One region of the Paenibacillus sp. 1-18 genome, then DNA from elsewhere that is predicted to be linked to it. Evidence: riboswitches for the same ligand, from Rfam matches in the RefSeq annotation. Region 1 holds a riboswitch; the other holds the start of a gene.
What was found. Region 1 has a riboswitch for cobalamin ahead of L693_RS0104365 (ABC transporter substrate-binding protein). Riboswitches for the same ligand answer to the same signal wherever they lie in the genome.

Region 1 (9,584 bases):
AACAGCTTTTGATTCAGCAGTGGCGATCCATTGTCCACCAACGCTTTGACGCTCAGCAGGCTGGCCATAAGCTGACGTCGACAGGTCACGGCTGCGATGCGCAGACCGGGTGCTACATATTTGCTGTAGCTGCGAATGTAGACGACGCTTCCCGAGATATCATAGGCAAAAATCGGGGAAGGGGGCTTTTGCCCAAAGCTGATGTCATAGGTGCTGTCATCCTCGACAATGAGGCAGCCATAGCGCTCGGCCAGTTCAGGCAGTCGTTTGCGCTGCTCGTCGGGTACCGTAAAGCCGGTCGGGTTGTGAAATGTCGGATTCATATAAAAGAGACGCGGCTTTTCTGTTTTCATGCACCATTCAATCTGATCCATATCATAACCTTCCGGGCGAATATCAGTTGTAGTCAGACGTGCACCTTGTCTACGGAATATTTCCATAGCGGGGCCATAGGCAGGACGCTCGATTAATACACGGTCCCCTGTACGCAGAAGAGATCGGGAAATTAAATCAATGGCTTGTTGTGCGCCGGAGGTAATCAGTACTTCGTCTGTTGATAAGGCAAAATGCTTATCCGCACTAAAATGCTGGGCCATTGCATCACGCAGTTCAGCATCCCCTTGTACAGAAGAATAGGTAGCCGCCACTTTCGGATGCTTTTCAAAAACCTGCATCATTAATTCTCCCCAATATCGGTTAGGCAGAAGGGAGGGATCAATTAATGATTTGGAAAATTGGAAATCGGCGTTCACAGATTGGACACGGGTAAGCCCGTCCATTCCCCTCCAGGCGGAAACAGACGGATCGTCTGCCGCGTAGGCAGATTCCGAGTGTAAGCCTTGTTTGGTGGATGAACGTTCCGAGTAGGCGGCTAATGGTTTCAATGTATTTGCATGGGAAGCATGAGCGTAGTACCCTGATTTATCCTTTACATAAATACGTCCCTGTTGCTTTAACTCCTGATATGCCCGGAAGACGGTTAACCGATGCACACCCAATTCCTGAGCCAAGCTTCGCACAGACGGCAATTTAACGTCGGCTGGCCAGTCCCCGCGATCAATCCGCACATTTACATAGTGAATGACCTGTTCATACAGCTTTAAGGCCTGATCGGTCGTCGAAAAGAGTAATTCGCTGTTGTTCCTGCCCATGCTGTCCACGCTCCTTTTGTGTGTATTGTACTATACATCACTTCAAAATCGCTTACAACTGTTCTGTGGTTACACATCTGTTCTGTCTGTCTCCTTGTATGCTTGTGAGTAACAGAAGGGAGAGGGAAGTATCATGATTGGTATTGCCTTTACAGTTATGTGTCTTATTTTTGGCACAACATTTTTGGCTATAAAAGTGGGGGTGGAAGCCGGGCTTCCGCCATTCCTATCAGCAGGCACACGCTTTCTGGCAGCAGGAGCGATCTTGTTTATTGCGATGAGACTATCGGGAAAGGTTCGGTGGTCGTTATTATGGCATAAGGAAATGCTGCTGATTGGAGTTGGAACAACCTTCGGTACATTTTCAGCACTGTATTGGGCAGAGCAATATGTCAGCTCGGGGATCGGTGCTATTTTGTCAGCCACTGGACCGATGATGATTGTGTTGATGCAGTCCGCACTACTGCGGCAAAAAACGACGAGAATTACGCTTATTGGCTGCATGATTAGTTTTCTCGGGGTCGTGCTGGTGGTACTGCCAGGATTGGTGGTTCAGATTAGCGGTTTGTGGCTTGCGGGTTGCATAGTCATTTTGCTAGGTGAGCTGTGTTATTCGGGAGGGGCCCTTTACTCCAAGCGAGTCATGGATGCGTTTCGTGATACGAATCCGATTGCCTTGAATGCAGCGCAAATGTTCCATGGTGGTTGGATGTTGCTGGTACTGTCAGCTTTGACAGAGCCTTGGAATTCTGGGGAATGGAATGTACTCCCTGCCATGGGTTCTCTCCTGTATTTGATCTTGTTCGGTTCAATGATTGCGCAGACGCTATTCTACTGGCTCATGGCTCGTACGAATCCACTCTTTCCGACAACATGGCTCTATATTTCACCACCGATTGCTGTAGGCTTGGGGGCTTTTTTATATGGAGAGCATGTAAGCTGGTGGATGCTGGCAGGGGTGCTGCTCATTGTGATCGGATTGATGTGTATGAACAACGGAATCATCCGTCTGGTGAACAGACGAAAGCTACGTTCGGCTATCTGATAATTTGAAGCCGTTAGTTATTATGTGATATGACGTAAAGAGCCTCCAAACTGTCGTATGTTATTGAACATGCGACGTTTGGAGGCTTTGTTGTTGTGATCCTTTATTTAAGTATCTCGTTAAAAGTCACTTTTTTGCTTATTCAACATTGAGTACGAATTTGTCGATGGCATGCTTGACGCCGTCTTCATTATTGCTGGTAGTGATGTAATCAGCCAGCTTCTTCAAATCAGGAATAGCGTTCTCCATGGCTATGCCGAGACCAGCACATTCAAGCATTTCATGGTCGTTCCAGGAGTCGCCGATGGCAATCGTTTCCGACAGCTCACAGCCAAAATGTTTTGCCAGGAAGGTAAGAGCGTGGCCCTTGGTACCCTCATGATGCATAATTTCCAGAAAATGAGGCTTGGATTTTGTAATATGCACTTCATTGCCCAGCAGTTCGCGCAGCTCGGGAATCAATTCGTCCAATACTTCTGGCTCGTCGATAATCAGCAATTTAGGAGCAGGTTGCTCTATAACTTTACTGAACACAGGCTCTACAAAATATTCCGTGTTGTTCAGCTCGGTGTAATCTTTAATTTTCTGATTATCTTCACGTGTGTACAATTTGTCATCTATATACGTTTGCAGATGCAGATTGCGTTCCACGCAGAATTCATACAGGCGGCGTGCAGCCACGAGTGGAACATAACGCTCATACAGCACGTTTTCGTCCAGCAGGTTTTTGACTAAAGCTCCCTGGTACGTAATGATCGGCACGTTTAATCCTGTCTGGCGGGCAATTTTATGTGCGGAAGCGTAAGCTCGTCCGGTGGCGAGCGTAACCACAACACCTTTGGCTACAGCAGCTTCCAAGGCCTGTTGTGTCGCTGGAGTAACTTCCTTCTGATCGTTAATAAGTGTATCATCAATATCAATAGCAATTAATTTATACATATCGGTAATCTCTCCTTTATCTCTATCATGGGGCAATGCTAAAATTGTATCTCATAATATTCAAAATGACAATATCACAATATCACAATAAAAGGGGACGACCCCTATAAGAGCCTGTCCCCTTATAACCACTGAAGTATTGGTTTGAAACGATAGGAAAAAGTAGCTGTTAGTCTTCCAAAAATACAAGCCCGACAAAGTCGTCCAGCTCAATATTACCAAAATAATGCTTCAAATCGAGAGAGGACAAGGCTTGACGAACCTCGTCTTCATCATAGCGTTTGCCACGCAGAATATTTTCAATATCAGCAACGTCGCCCACACCGAAGAAATCACCATAGATTTTAATGTCACGGATATGGCCTTCCTTAAGGTCCATGCGGATATCAATAATACCGACCGGGAATTTGCGGGTGTGCTTGATATTGCTCTCCGGGGATTGACCATAATTCCAGTCCCAGGATTGATAGCGTTCTTTGGAAATTTCATGAATTTTAGCCCAATCGGAATCGGTGAGCTTATATTGGGGTACCTGATCCAGCTCTACTCCGAATATGAAACGCAGTAGTTCCTCACGAAATTGCTCTATCGTCATTTCACGATCCATCAGCTCGCTGATGTTAGCAACGCGGCTGCGGACGGATTTGGTGCTTTTGGATTTGAATTTTTCAGGGTTAGCATGCAGGGATGCAGCCACATTGTCCAGATTCAGGTTAAACATCAATGTACCGTGGCTGAACATGCGTCCACGTGTGGCAAACTGGGCGTTTCCCGAAATTTTGCGTTCACCGACTTGAAGATCGTTGCGTCCGGTCATTTCGGCTTCCACACCCATTTGGCGCAGGGCATCAATAACAGGCTGCGTAAATTTGAGGAAATTATGAAAGGACTCCCCGTTATCCTTGGTAATGAAGCTGAAATTTAAATTACCGAGGTCATGATATACAGCTCCACCGCCGGACAGGCGACGAACGACCTGAATATGGTTGCCTCTGACAAACTCGGCGTTGATTTCTTCAATGGTGTTTTGATGCTTCCCTATAATAATAGAAGGCTGATTAATGTAAAACAGCAGATAGCTGTCGTCCAGCGGTAGATGCTTGAGCGCATACTCCTCAATGGCAAGATTAATGGCTGGATCGTGTATGCCCTGGTTGTCGATGAACAGCATGTCCATTCCTCCGTATACAAACTGTGTAATTTTACGTGTACCATCTTCTATTGTAACCCAAGTGAGCAATGTACACAAAAGCTCATTTGCATTGACGGGACGCGAAAAACAGCCCCATAATGGAGCTAAATGATCAGGATTGGCCGGAAAGGATGATAGGCAATGATAGAGGTTTACGGTCATGGCGGAGACAGGGAAACGGCTGCGGCGACATTTGGCGGAGCTGCTGCGGATTTTGTGGATTTTAGCGCCAATATTAATCCGCTCGGTCCACCGCCCGAGGTGCTAGAGGTTCTGCAAAGCGCGTTGGATACTGTGATTCGCTATCCAGATCCGGGGCACCGGAATTTTAAAAATATGCTGGCACGGCGATTGTATGTTCCACCCGAGTCGCTGAGCATCGGAAACGGTGCGGCTGAAAGCATGGCTTTATTGCTGTTAGGATTGGCTCCCCAACGTGTGGGTACGGTGGAGCCATGCTTTTCAGAATATGCAGAGCTGGCAGGCAAATTCGGGGCCGAGGTAAGCCGGGTATACGGCAAAGCCTCGCTGCAATGGAAGGCTGACGTGGAGGATATACTCCAGCTCATGGAGCAGGTAGATGTACTGTTTTTGGGGCAGCCCAATAACCCTAACGGTGTGCAATATGGCGAGCAGGAGCTGCGTGAGCTGGCAGAGGCGGCTGGCAAAACGGGCACCGTGCTGGTGGTGGATGAGGCTTTCATTGATTTTATCCCACTGGAGCGGCGAATTTCACTGCTGCCTGTGCTGGATCGGTATCCTCATGTGATTTTGATCCGGTCGATGACTAAATTCTATGCCATTCCTGGTCTGCGCCTAGGCTACGCAATTGCTCATCCAGACTATATCCGGCGAATGACAGACAAACAGGTGACCTGGAGTGTGAACGGATTGGCGTTGCTGGCTGGGGAGGCGTGTCTGCGAAGCGGGGAGGCCTACGAGCGGCGCACACAGGAGCTGATTGCTATGGAACGCAGCCGTTTGCTGACCGCGTTGGCGGAATGGGGCTGCGGCGTCATTCCCGGCGAAGCGAATTATGTACTGGTACGGGCGCCGGGAACGTGGAGTGCATTGGCTGTGCAGCAGGCGCTTGGACAGCGTGGAATTCTTATTCGTAGCTGTGCTATGTATCCAGGGCTGACGGCGAGCCATTTTCGGATTGCGGTCAAGGACGCGGAAGCCAACGGCTTACTGCTGTCTGCATTGGGTGAAGTGCTGGAGGAGGAGCGTTGGCGTGACAGTTAGCTTGATTATCTTAGCGGCCTATCTTCTGGACAGGCTAATTGGCGATCCGAGGTGGCTGCCGCATCCGGTCATCGGAATGGGATATGTCATTTCAGCGCTGGAAAAGGCGATTCGCCGTCAGGTCAGCAGCGACCGTGGACTGAAACGCGCCGGCTTGCTGCTGCCACTTATTGTGGCGGGAGGGGCCTTTGCGCTCGCTTGGGCGCTGCTGCGTTTGCTTGCCTGGGTTCACCCGTGGCTGTCTGTTGGTGCAGAAATCATTCTGATCGCAACCACGATTGCTTCCAAAGGACTCAAGGAAGCGGGCATGGCAGTCTACCGCGAGTTGCAGGCGGGTAACCTGCCTGCGGCACGCCGGGAGCTCGGTATGATTGTCGGGCGGGATACGCAGCAGCTGGATGAGCCTGAAATTGTACGCGGTACCGTCGAAACGGTCGCAGAAAACATCGTTGACGCGATTATTTCTCCGCTTTTTTATGCCCTGATCGGAGGGGCCCCCTTGGCGCTGGCTTATCGTGCCGTAAATACGCTCGATTCCATGGTTGGCTACAAAAATGAAAAGTATCTGCATTTAGGCTGGGCCTCGGCACGGCTGGATGATGTAGCTAACTACATTCCGGCACGCTTGACAGCGGTTATGCTTATGGTAGCGGCGTGGATGCATCGGCATGATGCTGCAAGAAGCTGGAGCACTGTCAAGCGCGATGCTCGTCTGCACCCAAGCCCGAATAGCGGCTTCCCGGAATCGGCCGTTGCCGGTGCGCTGGGGATTCGGCTTGGAGGCTTTAACGTCTATCACGGCGTCCGCTCCTTTCGTGCATACATGGGCGATCGGATACGACCGATGGAGTCGGAGGATATCCGGCACACAATCCGGCTGATGTTCACCGTGTCCAGCATGTTTGTTGGATTGTGTCTGCTAGGAGCCGCAGGCTGCTTTGCCTTGGAATGGACGCAGTGAGGAGTGACGGGACCTTGAAATACATTTTGAAGGAACAGGAGAAACAGGCATGCGGACATGTTAATGAAGATTCGCAATGGGATCTGGAGCTTGTGCTGGTACGTCACGGCACAACCCTGTGGAACAGGGAGCGTCGATATCTAGGACACACAGATATTGGTTTGCTAGCGGGAGCAGGGCAGGAACTGGAGCCTTTGCGGGAGAAGCTGCAGGGTCGGTCCTTTGCTCGAATCTATTGCAGCGATTTGATGCGGTGTCGCCAGACCCTACAGATCATTTTGCCAGAATCAGAATTAAAAGCTGGACGCACTCTATCCGCCAAGTCCCCTATTATGGAGCCACGCCTGAGAGAGCTTGATTTTGGTGAATGGGACGGAAAAACGTATGACATGCTTAAGAATGTGGCATTGTATCGTGCCTGGATTGATGAGCCGCAACGGATCACGCCTCCTGGAGGGGAATCTTGGGCAAAATTTGAGCATCGTTTGCACGAATTTCTTGACTCTCTGTATGAGTGGCGAATTGCTATGGAGCCTCAGCAATTAAGTTTGGCTGATGCCCCTCCCTCTGTTCTGGTCGTCACGCATGGCGGCGTCATTCGCCAGCTGGCTCATATGCTAATTCCGGGACACGGTTTTTGGAGCTTACATCCAAAGCCGGGAGAGGCATTGAGAATTCAGTTGAGGCTGATAGAGCCACACAAGTTCATGGCGAAGATACTTTCTCATTCACTAGACGAGAACTGGTAAACAGGCTGTCTGGGTTGTAAGCAGTCTCTTTTTAACCTATAATCATCAAGTAAAAGAACGGCTTGACTAACACTACATCAAATATCCAGCAGACGAGGTCAGCGCAGTGTAATGGAAATTTCATCTACTCGCTGTTAAAAGGGAAGCCGGTGTGAATCCGGCGCGGTCCCGCCACTGTAAATGGTAATTGCCTATCAGCCCTGCTTTATGTGCCGTCAAGCATATAAAGGAACTTGGGCTGCGGCAGCTTGCTATAAGTCAGGATACCTGCCCGTCCGCCTCTCACCATAATCCTTCGAGGAAAGGATGACGTGTTCGCAGTGACTGTCCATGCGGAAGAAGCTGCCGCCTGCGCATGATCTGCGCTAACGTGACCCTGTGTCCTGATATAAGGATGCGGGGTTTTTTTGAAGGGAAAGAGGCTGGATTTAAAAGTTAGCGGATGATGTTCAAGCGATGCTCTTACGATTTTTATGGAGGGGTGTAAAGCATGTCAGGAAAAAAAATAAAGGTCTGGACAACAGGTCTATTGGCTTTAGTCTTAGTGATTGTACTGAGTGCATGTGGCGCGAATGGAAAAAACGCCGAAAATAAAGGAAATCAGGCTTCTTCGCAGCAGACGGGACATTCAGCGGCTGCAAAAGAGCCTCCGGGCAAAACGGTTTACCCGTTAACGATTAAGGACGCAACAGGCCAGGAGTTCACGTTCAAAAAAGCGCCGGACAAGATCGTTTCCGTCTCCCCGGCAGAAACCGAGGCGCTGTTCGCGATCGGGCTGGATAAAGAAATAGTCGGCGTATCCGACTACTCCGACTACCCGGAAGCGGCGACAAAAAAGCCCAAAATGGGCGGTATTATGAAGCCGAATGAAGAAGCGATTATTGCTGCGAATCCGGATGTCGTTTTTGCAGGGATATCCCTTAGTGAGCAGGCTACCACCAAGCTGCGTGATATGGGAATTATGATTTTTAAAACCGAACCGAAAACGGTTGAAGATGTCATAGCTAACATCGAATTATATGGGAAAATCACCGATCATCAGAAAGAAGCAAGAACGGTGACCGACAAGATGAGAGCAGATGTAGCGGAAGTGAAGGACGGTGTTAAAAATATCGGCAAAGGCCAGAAGCTGCGAGTGTATGTTGAGTTTTCACCTGGCTGGACGGTGGGCAAGGGTGAATTTATGGACGAGCTGATTACACTGGCAGGCGGCGAAAATGTAGGTGCGACCCAGAAGGGCTGGTACCAGATCAGCGAGGAAAATATTATTGCTGCAAATCCAGACGTGATTTTGTACAGCAAAAGTGTCAAGGACGACAAAACAGGTCAGACGCTTGGCGAGATTATCAAAGCCCGCAGTGGATGGGATCAAATATCGGCTGTTCGCAATAACCGGGTTTTTGCCGTGGATGATAATTTGATCAGCCGTCCGGGTCCGCGCGTGACAGAAGGTCTCAAGGAAGTGGCCAAAGGCGTGTATCCTGAAATTTTCAAATGAACCGTAGACTGATCGGCTTTGGAGGTGTAGGCCTGGCCTTGCTGCTGCTGACGTTGCTGCTCTGTCTCGGCATGGGCTCGGCCAAGCTTCCGGTCAGCCAAATCACAGGTATTCTGGTTAATCATCTACCGGGATTAGGTGAGACGTTTACACCCGATTGGAATACGTCCTCGGAGCAGATTATTTTGAAGGTCAGACTACCACGGGTGTTACTCGGAATGCTGGTAGGTGCAGCGCTTGCGCTGGCGGGAGCCGGATTTCAGGGAGTGCTTCGCAATCCGTTGGCTGATCCATACACGCTTGGAGTGTCCTCGGGTGCCTCGGTAGGAGCGGCGGTGCTGATTTATTGGGGGCTTCAGTTTTCATTTGTTGGCATATGGACGCTGCCGCTGGTGGCGTTTTTCACCGGAATGCTCACGCTGTGGATGGTGCTGACGCTGGCACGGGAAGGTGGAAAGATTCCGACACAAAGTCTCATTTTGTCGGGTGTGGTGATGCAATCTTTTCTGGGTGCGGTTGTTTCCTTTCTGACAGCCATGTCGAAAGAAACAGTCAATGAAATATTGTACTGGACGATGGGAAGTCTCAGTCTGCGTGGTTGGTCATATACGGGAATTCTTTTACCTTATGTGGTCATAGGATTAGTGTTTTTGTGGAACCGGGCAAGGGTGCTGAATATTCTGGCCTTGGGTGAACGTCAGGCGGCTCACATGGGAGTTCAGGTAGATGCCACGAAACTATCTGTGCTGATCGTATCCACACTGCTGACAGCTGCCGCTGTCTCGGTATGTGGAGTCATTGGTT
Region 2 (9,584 bases), on a different contig from region 1:
TTGTCCGGCGTATCCAAGCGAAGCTCAATTGCTGCGTTGCTGCTATTGCCTGACACGGGGCATTGAAGCTCGACCGCGTCCGGCGTATCTAATACGACGCCATGAAAGGCAATCCAGCCAGGACGCTGAGGTGAATATGGACATACACAGGCCTCCTTTTGCTCCTTGCTTTCATCCAGCAGAATGTTGGAACAATCATCAAAGTTCTCAGCGCGAATGCGTTGTCCGGTTTGTCGTGGCGGAATGACTTCGCCTCGAACGTTCACAGGGTACTCCATCCGGATATCCGCTGAAGAAGCACCTGCCAGCAAGGTGTACTCTCCAGCTTCAACGCAATAGCGATCCTGCGTGACATCCCAAATCGCCCAATCCTTCACTCGAATCGTAAAAGAAACTGTTCTCGTCTCACCCGGCTCCAAGCGGATGCGTTGAAATCCGCACAATATCTTCAACGGCGCTTGACTCGCGAAGCTCCGGGCCGTACATATAGCTGCACGACCTCCTCACCGGCAGCTACGCCCCGATTAGTCACATCCACCCATACGTTAAGAGTATCCACTACGTCCAGTGCGGCAATAGCGTTTACTTTACTCCCGCCATCTTCTACACCAGCCGTGTCGCTTGGACGAGTCGCTTGGACATCTGTGTACAGCTCGCTATATTCAAATGGCGAGTACGTCAGCCCGTGACCAAATGCATATAAGGGATCACCTGCAAAATATTGATAGGTGCGGCCGCCGCGAATAATATCATAATCTTTAATATCGCCTAATTGTTTCTCGCTCTGATACCATGTCATGTTCAAACGACCCGCGGGCGCGTAATCACCGAATAGTACATCGGCTACTGCCGCGCCATGCTCTTGACCCGCATGGGAGGTGTACATAATCGCCGGGACATGCTCCTGAACCCAGGGAATGGCATACGGGTAACTGCCTGTCAAAACCACAATCGTATTCGGATTGACACGGTACACTTCCTCGATGAGCCGCTGCTGGGAAGCTGCCAATTCCAAGCCTGGGCGATCATTCTCCTCCTTTCCGTTAATGAGCGGATGATTGCCGACGAATACAATCGCTGTATCTGCCGCTTGCGCAGCGGCTATCGCTTCTGTTAAACCATCCGACACCTTTTCTACCTGAAACGCCGTATGGCCCTGTCCTGAGTCTGTTGTGGCCTCCACTACCTTTAATGAGCCTTCCTCCCCTGCAATCACAGGCTTTCCATTCCATGTCGTCCACAGATGATCCCCTTTTTCAACAGGAGTCAGTCCGAAGACTTCTTTAACATACCAGCCATATGCCTCTTCAGCTGTCACGCGAAGCGTTTCCTCATCGCTCGTTACGTAAGTACCCAAATGCTCATCGGTCAACGTCACGCTTCCATAGCCCCAATCCGTCACGGTCCCTGACAATATCGTTCACCCCATGATAAAGCGTAGCAGGTGTTCCATTAATCAGGTTATAAGAGGTCATCATGGACTGGGCTCCGCCTTCCGTAAAGGGCTTCTCAAAGGCTCTCAGATAATATTCTCTCAGGTTTCGCGGATCAATGCTGGAAGAACCGCTTCCCCGATCCACTTCATTATTGTTGCCCAGGAAATGCTTTAACGTCGCGACCGCTTTCAAATATACCGGATGATCACCCTGTATTCCCTTAACCAGCTCCTTCGATAGCTCCCCTGTCAAATACGGGTCCTAGCCATAGGCTTCCTCATTACGTCCCCACCTTGGGTCACGCTCCATATCCACCGTAGGTGCCCACAGGGTCAGGCCATTTAACATCGGATCACGACGGTAATAGACACGCGCCTCGTCTGCAATCACAGAGCCGATTTGCCGCATTAATTCCGTATCCCATGTACACGCCAATCCCACGGACTGAGGAAATGAAGTCGCCTCACCCAGCCAGGCTATTCCGTGTGCCGCTTCCGTACCGTGCTTGTAAGCCGCCACCCCCAAGCGGTCAATGGCAGGCTGATATTGCAGCATGGGATTCAATCTTTTCCTCCAAGGTTAATCGGGACACCAGATCCCGTACACGCTCGTCCAGGTGAATCCTCTGATCTTGAAATAAGTATTCGATACCCGTTGTTTCATGACTCATATCCGTCATCTCCTTGTCTCTATCCAGAATGTAATAAAAGTACATCCTGAAAGCGTTTCAATTTATCATAGCGAAAAAGGATACGTCCGGCAACAATACCGAAATCCACCTTTATTTGAAGGAGGAGAGGCCATAGAAAAAACAAAAAAAGTTATTTTTTCCTGCAATATTCCAAGCTAAAAATAATATCTTTTGGTATAATCAGGATATACCACGAAAGGAGGAAGCTAAGATGAAAAATACTGGAATGACACGGCCTCTGGATCAATTGGGGCGAATTGTACTCCCTAAGGAAATGCGCACCACGATGGATATCAATATTGGTGATTCGCTAGAGTTTTTCGTAAATGAAGATGGATTTGTGTTGAGAAAATATACCGGGGTCTCCTGCAAATTTTGCGGTACAGTTGATCATTTAACTTATTTTCGAGACAGCTTTATTTGCGCGGACTGCATCCAGGTATTAAAGACAGAGGAAAATGTACATGCCACCAGCACCGATGCCATCCAGGCTCAAGAACATGCCAAACCGATCAGAACCAACACAACCTTGCAGGCTAAGCAATCCAGAGTGCAGCAGGGTGAAATGGTAAAAAAGCTCCGCAAGCTGATTCTGGAACATCCAAACCTGCCACAAAAGGTTTATGCCGAAATGCTCGATATTTCCCAAGGCCGGGTGTCTCAGTTAAAGAAGCTACTCTAAATCATCAAAAAAATGATATCCCAAAAATAAATATTTACGCTATAAGACCGCAATTTTATATTTATTTTCATCACGTATTCCATAGTCAGGTATAGAGTAAAGAGCATATCTCCAGATGTGTTCCTCACTCTATGCCTGACTTTTTTGTACTTTCCGTCCCCACCCGAATGTGACAATAGTCACATACTCACATACCATCCGTATATACAATATATAGACTGAAACAATTGGTTAGAACACAATATCATCAATATGTTGTTTTTGTGAAAATAATATATATTTTACTATATGGAGGGTTTTAAGATGAAAGTGTTAGAGGAACAGCAATTATACGACATCGGGAAGCGGGTCATAGGGGCACAAGATCTGGACATGCTGCGCGAGAACGCAAACTTGAACGGAGAATCATTCAGCGGAAAAATGAGCAAGCTCGGCTCCGAGTATGCCAAATGGTATGCGCGCCTGCGCGTGCTTCCTCCTGAACTGACCAACGCTATTGATCACGGTTATGTATATGTTCACGATTTGGACCAATATGCGCTTGGAACAACAAATTGTATCTTTATTCCGTTTGGTCGTTTGCTGCAAGACGGCTTTAATACAGGCAACGGGTCTGTGCGCACACCTCAAACGATTATGTCCGCTATGGCATTGGTCGCCATCATATTCCAATCTCAGCAAAACAGCCAATTCGGAGGTGTCTCCGCCAATAAAATAGATTGGGACCTTGCCCCATACGTTTCCCGGTCCTTCCGCAAGCACCTGCGCAAGGGACTCCGGCTGTTTGAGGAAGAGATTAAGCCTGCTCTGTCTGAGGATGAATTACATATGGCCAATAGTCAATTGCAAGCAATCTGCCCTCGTTCATACGCATTTGCATGCGAGGAAACGGAAGCAGAGACCCGGCAGGCCGCTGAATCGCTCATCCATAACCTGAACACGATGAGCAGTCGGGCAGGGGGACAGATTCCGTTCACTTCACTGAATTACGGGATGTGTACCTCCGCTGAAGGACGACTTGTCTCGCAATCACTGCTGGAAGCCACGATTCGCGGCCTGGGCAGCGGAGAAACTCCTATTTTTCCACAACATATTTTCCAGTGCAAAAAAGGGATTAACCAGGCAGAGGGCGATATCAACTACGATTTGTTCTTGAAGGCGGTAGAATGCTCCAGCAAACGGATGTATCCCAATTTTGTGAATGTGGATGCTACCTTCAACCTGCCCTATTACCGTGCAGATGATCCGGATACCATCATTGCAACGATGGGCTGCCGTACCCGCACCATTTCTGACCGTTTCGGCAGAAATCGGCAGAGCGGCAAGGGCAATCTCTCGTTTAATACGATTAATCTGGTGCGGCTCGGGATTGAATATGGCATTTGCACAGGCAAGCGCAAGCTGCCTGACCGGGATGGCTTTGACGCCAAACTGGAAGAGGTTATGCGCATTGCTGTGGATGGACTCATGCATCGCTATCATATTCAAACTAGCCAGCCGGCCAAAGCGTCAGACTTTATGATGCGCGAAGGGGTATGGGAAGGCGGAGAAAAGCTGGAGCCGGATGAACAAGTGGGAAGCGTGCTCAAGCACGGTACACTGTCGCTCGGGTTTATCGGGTTAGCCGAATGCATGAAGGCACTGTATGGCAAGCATCACGGAGAGGACGACGCTGTATACCGTGAGGCTCAGCGAATCATCACTTCCATGCGCATGTATTGCGACCGGATGAGCGAATATCACAACCTGAACATTACGTTGTTCGCTACACCTGCCGAAGGTCTGTCCGGCAAGTTTACACTGCTGGACCAACGTGATTTCGGAATTATTCCTGAGGTAAATGATCGGGAATACTATACGAATTCTTTCCACATCCCTGTGTATTACACGCTCCCGGCTGCCCGTAAAATCAGTTTGGAGGCTCCGTTCCATAATCTGTGCAACGCCGGTGCGATTTCGTACATTGAACTGGACGGTAATGCACGGAATAACCCGGATGCGTTTCTTAAAATTGTACAGTATGCACTCGGTCAAAATATCGGCTACTTCTCCATCAACCATCCGGTGGACCGCTGCACAGACTGCGGCTATGAAGGAATTATTGGGACAAGCTGCCCTCAATGCGGCACAGACGAGGAGCACACCCACTTTCAGCGCTTACGTCGGGTAACCGGATATCTGACAGGGGATTATACCGTTCGCTTCAATGCTGCCAAGCAGGCCGAAGTTCGCGATCGGGTGAAGCATAAGTGAATTTGTGCGGCTATATTCCGGAATCTCTGAACGAAGGGGACGGCCTGCGCTCGGTCGTGTTCATTAGTGGTTGCCGCCATGCCTGCCCCGGCTGCTTCAACCCGGCGTCGTGGAGCTTCCGCGCAGGTGAGCCATTCACACCGGAACGACAACAGGACGTCATCCGTGACATCATGGATAACCCGTTGTTGGATGGGCTGACCCTGTGCGGAGGAGACCCGTTCTTCTCGGCGGCGGAATGCTCGCAATTTGTACGTGACTTTCGCACAGCCTGTCCCGACCGAACCGTGTGGGCCTATACGGGTTTTGTCTATGAGGATTTGCTTGCGGATCAGGCACGACGGGAGTTGGCACTGCTGTGCGACGTGATTGTGGACGGACCTTTTGTAGAACAACAAAAGGACCTGACCCTCCGCTTTCGAGGCAGTCGCAATCAGCGTCTGGTGGATGTAAAAGCCAGCATTCAGGCTGGTCATGTCGTTTCATTAGCTTGAGATCATCTTATTCTCTGCCAAATCGTTATGCCCTCAGACAAGTCCCCCACTTCTGGGAGGGCTTGTCTTTTTTTCTATTGCGCATCCCGTCCGTTTCACTTATGATGATGAACAAGTATACGAGTGCATAAATATTCGTCATACCTTAATTTCATAGCTTGGAGATAGGTGTCTGTTCTATTCAGTTCAGGCTTAAAAGGGAAGCCGGTGCAAATCCGGCACGGTCCCGCCACTGTATACGGGGAGTTTTCAGCTATTCATACATCCACTGGTCCACACATAGACCGGGAAGGATCGCTGAAAGTCATGATCCGTGAGTCAGGAGACCTGCCTATTTCAACAACATCGCAAGTACCTACGGGAGATAGGGAGGTGTTAAGAGCAGTCACCGTATTTTGATTTTTTAATTTCGGAGGCATTCTTTCCCCTACTCATTTTTAAGCCTTGGGGATGGAATGCCTTTTTTGGTACGAAAAAATAAACTGGCTGCCAGCTAGGAGGAAAAGCATATGTCCATGAACAAATGGCCTGAATGGTCCGGCTTGATTAGCAGTAATCTGGGTTATCCGCGTATCGGCGGAAGCCGGGAATGGAAGAAAGCGTTGGAACGCTTCTGGAACGGCAGCATTGACGAAAAGCGAACTGCATGTCGAGATGAGAAGGTTGCGCCTGGAGCATCTGCGCAAGCAGCAGGACAAAGGAATTGACCTCATTCCTGTCGGAGACTTCTCCTATTACGATCACATGCTCGATACATCCGTCATGTTCGGCCTGGTACCGGAACGTTTCAACTATCAGCCCGCAGGTCCGGTTCCTTTATCCGTTTATTTCGCGATAGCTCGTGGGCAAAAGGGGGCTACCGCCAGTGAAATGACCAAATGGCTAGATACCAATTACCATTACATCGTGCCTGAATTGGCAAATGCAGCCCCGGTGTTCACTGAAAATAAACCCTTACAGGCTTATCTTGAAGCCAAGCAGGAGCTGGGCATTGAAGGCAAACCGGTCATCATCGGTCTCGGCGTGTACGATATCCATAGTCCACGTATTCCCGATGTGTCCGAAATGCTGAATATGATCCAGCGTGCTCTGCGCGTCCTGCCATCAGATTTGTTCTGGGTGAATCCGGACTGCGGCCTGAAAACCCGCACCAAGGAGGAATCTATCGCCGCATTGCGGCAAATGGTGGAGGCCGCTCAGACCGCCCGAGATGCGTTGGCTGTATCCAACTGAGTTCTTTATCGTGTCACATCAACGCCATCATTTTCACAAATCCCCTTTCCGGTCCTTTCTGCTTAAAGCCGGAAGGGGGCCATTCAAGATCATATAATGTATATGCACCTTAGGCATTCCGGTATTTTTCCACTATGGACGTATAATGATGGTGGATAGATTTAGAATTTGGAAATGGATAGTCGACGTATATGACATATACTGTACCCCCGTTTCCAGTCCATCTTTTGATCAATTTTCCATAAAAAGTAATCTTTAACTCTGCTGAATACTTTACAATCTATCATTTTAATAAATGAAATTAAAGCAGCGTTCTATTTGCAACATTCGTCAGTATTCGGGATATTCCCAAATTAAATTGCTTTCTTCTACAATATTCGCTAAAATATGCAGCCTTCGGAGAAGCAAAGCCCGTCATTTTACCCGAAGGTTTTTTCATAAAATTTAACACCTTGCATTAATCAGTACATGATGTTAAATTATACCTGACTACTGTTCTATGATTAGTACCTGTGATAAATTAAGCACAACACACGTTTCTTCCTTATTACTCCGAACAACATCTATGAAGCATTGATAACATCCAGAAAGGGAGAACCGCTCGTGAATGTGAACATCCAATTCAAAAAAGGGGTGCTAGAACTGTGCGTTCTGGTTCTAATTGGTCGCAGGGACCGATATGGCTACGATTTGGCTCAGGCCGTCTCCCGTCATATTGAAGTAGCCGAAGGGGCTTTATATCCACTGCTTCGCCGTTTGGTATCAGAGGGATACTGCACAACCTATTTACAGGAATCGGCTGAGGGACCTCCCCGCAAATATTATCGGCTGACCGATACAGGCAACCATTATACGATAATGCTTACACAGGAATGGAATGATTTTGTCCATCATGTCGCAAGCCTATTGGAGGAAGGAATTCCCGATGAATAGAGAACAGTTTCTTATAAGCGGGACCGAGAATTACCAAGAGCCAGGCAATCCCGCTACTGTTTCTCAATTTGTTAATCTCCATCCCGATTCTAGCCACTCTGTGGGTGATATGGGCTTCGTTGGCCTCAGCATCGGTTAGCTTCGTTGCTGCTCCCCAGAGTACGTTACCTTCTTCCTCAGTGGAGGCGAAATTTGGTTCGAGGAACTTAAAATTGTATAATGTAACCATGTGCTCATATGTACACACCGTTATTTATAAGGAGGAGACTGGATGGAACTTAAAAATAAAACAGCTATTATTACAGGGGCCAGCAAAGGAATTGGCAAAGCAATTGCCGAAACCTTGGCCAGGGAAGGCGTTAATCTGGGGTTAATTTCACGCACATTGACTGACCTGCAAAAATTGCAGGATTCGCTAGGAAGTACATACGGCGTGAAGGTGGTGAGCGCGGTTGCAGATATATCGGATCGCACACAGGCTGCTGCCGCTGTAGCATCGCTGGAGCACGAGCTGGGCGCTGTCGATATTTTGATCAACAACGCAGGAATTGCTACCTTCGGTACAGTCGCAGATATGGACCCTGAAGAGTGGGAACGTATTATTCGTGTCAATTTGTTGGGGACCTATTATGTTACACACGCGGCTCTCCCAAGCATGCTGGCACAACAGAGCGGAAATATCATTAACATTTCCTCTACAGCAGGAGAACGGGGCTTTGCGACAGGCTCGGCATATTGCGCATCCAAGTTTGCTTTGATGGGCTTCACGGAAGCACTGATGCAGGAAGTTCGCAAATCCAACATTCGCGTTACCGCGCTAACCCCAAGCACCGTCAATACAGAACTGGCGGCAAACGCAGGCTTGCCTATTGGCGACGAGGATCGCATGCTTCAGCCGCAGGATTTGGCTGATTTAACTTTGGCCGCATTGAAGCTGCCTCCTCGTGTTCAATTAAAAGTAGCCGGTATTTGGACAACCAACCCACAATAATTTGACACGACATCTTAGATTCATTGGCTGTATCATGCTCCGGTAAGCGTAACTGCAAGCCGGAGCTTTTTTGGCATAGTTTACTAAAGCAGAACATAATATGAGCGCTTTGTACTTCCAGAATACATAACATACAACTTTCGCAACCATAAGCGCATTTCATGGAAGGGGAAAAAATGATGAAAAACACTGGAATGACACGACCTTTAGATCATTTGGGCCGTATTGTGCTGCCCAAGGAGCTACGCAATTCCATGAATATTAATATTGGTGATGCCCTCGATTTTTTTATTACTCCAGAGGGCTTGATGATTCGCAAATATACGGGGGTTTCTTGTTATTTTTGTAGCGCCGTAGATCACTTAAGCTATTTTAGAGATCATCTGATATGTAAAGACTGTATTGAATCCCTGAAGAGCGGCAACCCTTCCAGTCATTCGAATGAAGCCCGTCCTGCCCCGCCCAAGAAAAGAAGGAGTTACAGAAGTCAGAATGAACTCCTGAACAAATTAAAAAAGCTCATGCAGGAGCATCCTAATGTATCTCAAAAAGAATTAGCTGAAATGCTCGAACTGTCTCAGGGGCGTGTGTCACAGCTTAAAAAGCTTTTGTCTTGAATCTCTCCAATCGCCCCCTGCTTGATCTTGCGACACAAAAAAAGAGCCTATCAGCTCTAGTGGGTGATCATTCCTATGCAATGTCAAATTGCTCTATGTCAGATTGCTCTATAACCGGGACCCGATAGGCCAGCAAGGACTCGTCTATAACGGCAGATATAAACGTTGCTTCTATTTCAGGCACCAGTCTGAGCGCATAATTCCATGCATTTTCTTCAATTTGCAGCGCAAGCTGTTGCCGGGTCCCTATCTCA

Region 2: linked by a shared signal. The riboswitch ahead of L693_RS0106950 (5-methyltetrahydropteroyltriglutamate--homocysteine S-methyltransferase) and the one ahead of L693_RS0104365 (ABC transporter substrate-binding protein) in region 1 are both predicted to bind cobalamin.

What each region holds. Positions count from the first base shown of each region.
Region 1 covers NZ_ASSB01000066.1:37,625-47,208, forward strand. The annotation lists gene L693_RS0104330 (aminotransferase-like domain-containing protein) at 1-1,151, opposite strand, end outside; gene L693_RS0104335 (DMT family transporter) at 1,285-2,196, shown strand; gene L693_RS0104340 (Cof-type HAD-IIB family hydrolase) at 2,335-3,135, opposite strand; gene L693_RS0104345 (lipoate--protein ligase) at 3,305-4,306, opposite strand; gene cobD (threonine-phosphate decarboxylase CobD) at 4,469-5,572, shown strand; gene cbiB (adenosylcobinamide-phosphate synthase CbiB) at 5,562-6,533, shown strand; gene L693_RS0104360 (histidine phosphatase family protein) at 6,521-7,282, shown strand; cobalamin riboswitch at 7,361-7,570, shown strand; gene L693_RS0104365 (ABC transporter substrate-binding protein) at 7,773-8,780, shown strand; gene L693_RS0104370 (FecCD family ABC transporter permease) at 8,777-9,584, shown strand, end outside.
Region 2 covers NZ_ASSB01000101.1:12,597-22,180, forward strand. The annotation lists partial or broken gene L693_RS27770 (glycoside hydrolase family 3 C-terminal domain-containing protein) at 1-1,898, opposite strand, end outside; gene L693_RS32345 (hypothetical protein) at 1,966-2,106, opposite strand; gene L693_RS0106930 (AbrB/MazE/SpoVT family DNA-binding domain-containing protein) at 2,339-2,809, shown strand; gene L693_RS0106935 (anaerobic ribonucleoside triphosphate reductase) at 3,113-5,062, shown strand; gene nrdG (anaerobic ribonucleoside-triphosphate reductase activating protein) at 5,059-5,556, shown strand; cobalamin riboswitch at 5,706-5,905, shown strand; partial or broken gene L693_RS0106950 (5-methyltetrahydropteroyltriglutamate--homocysteine S-methyltransferase) at 6,066-6,573, shown strand; gene L693_RS32350 (hypothetical protein) at 6,622-6,789, shown strand; gene L693_RS0106955 (PadR family transcriptional regulator) at 7,393-7,722, shown strand; gene L693_RS0106965 (3-ketoacyl-ACP reductase) at 7,994-8,713, shown strand; gene L693_RS0106970 (AbrB/MazE/SpoVT family DNA-binding domain-containing protein) at 8,893-9,330, shown strand; gene L693_RS0106975 (hypothetical protein) at 9,404-9,584, opposite strand, start outside.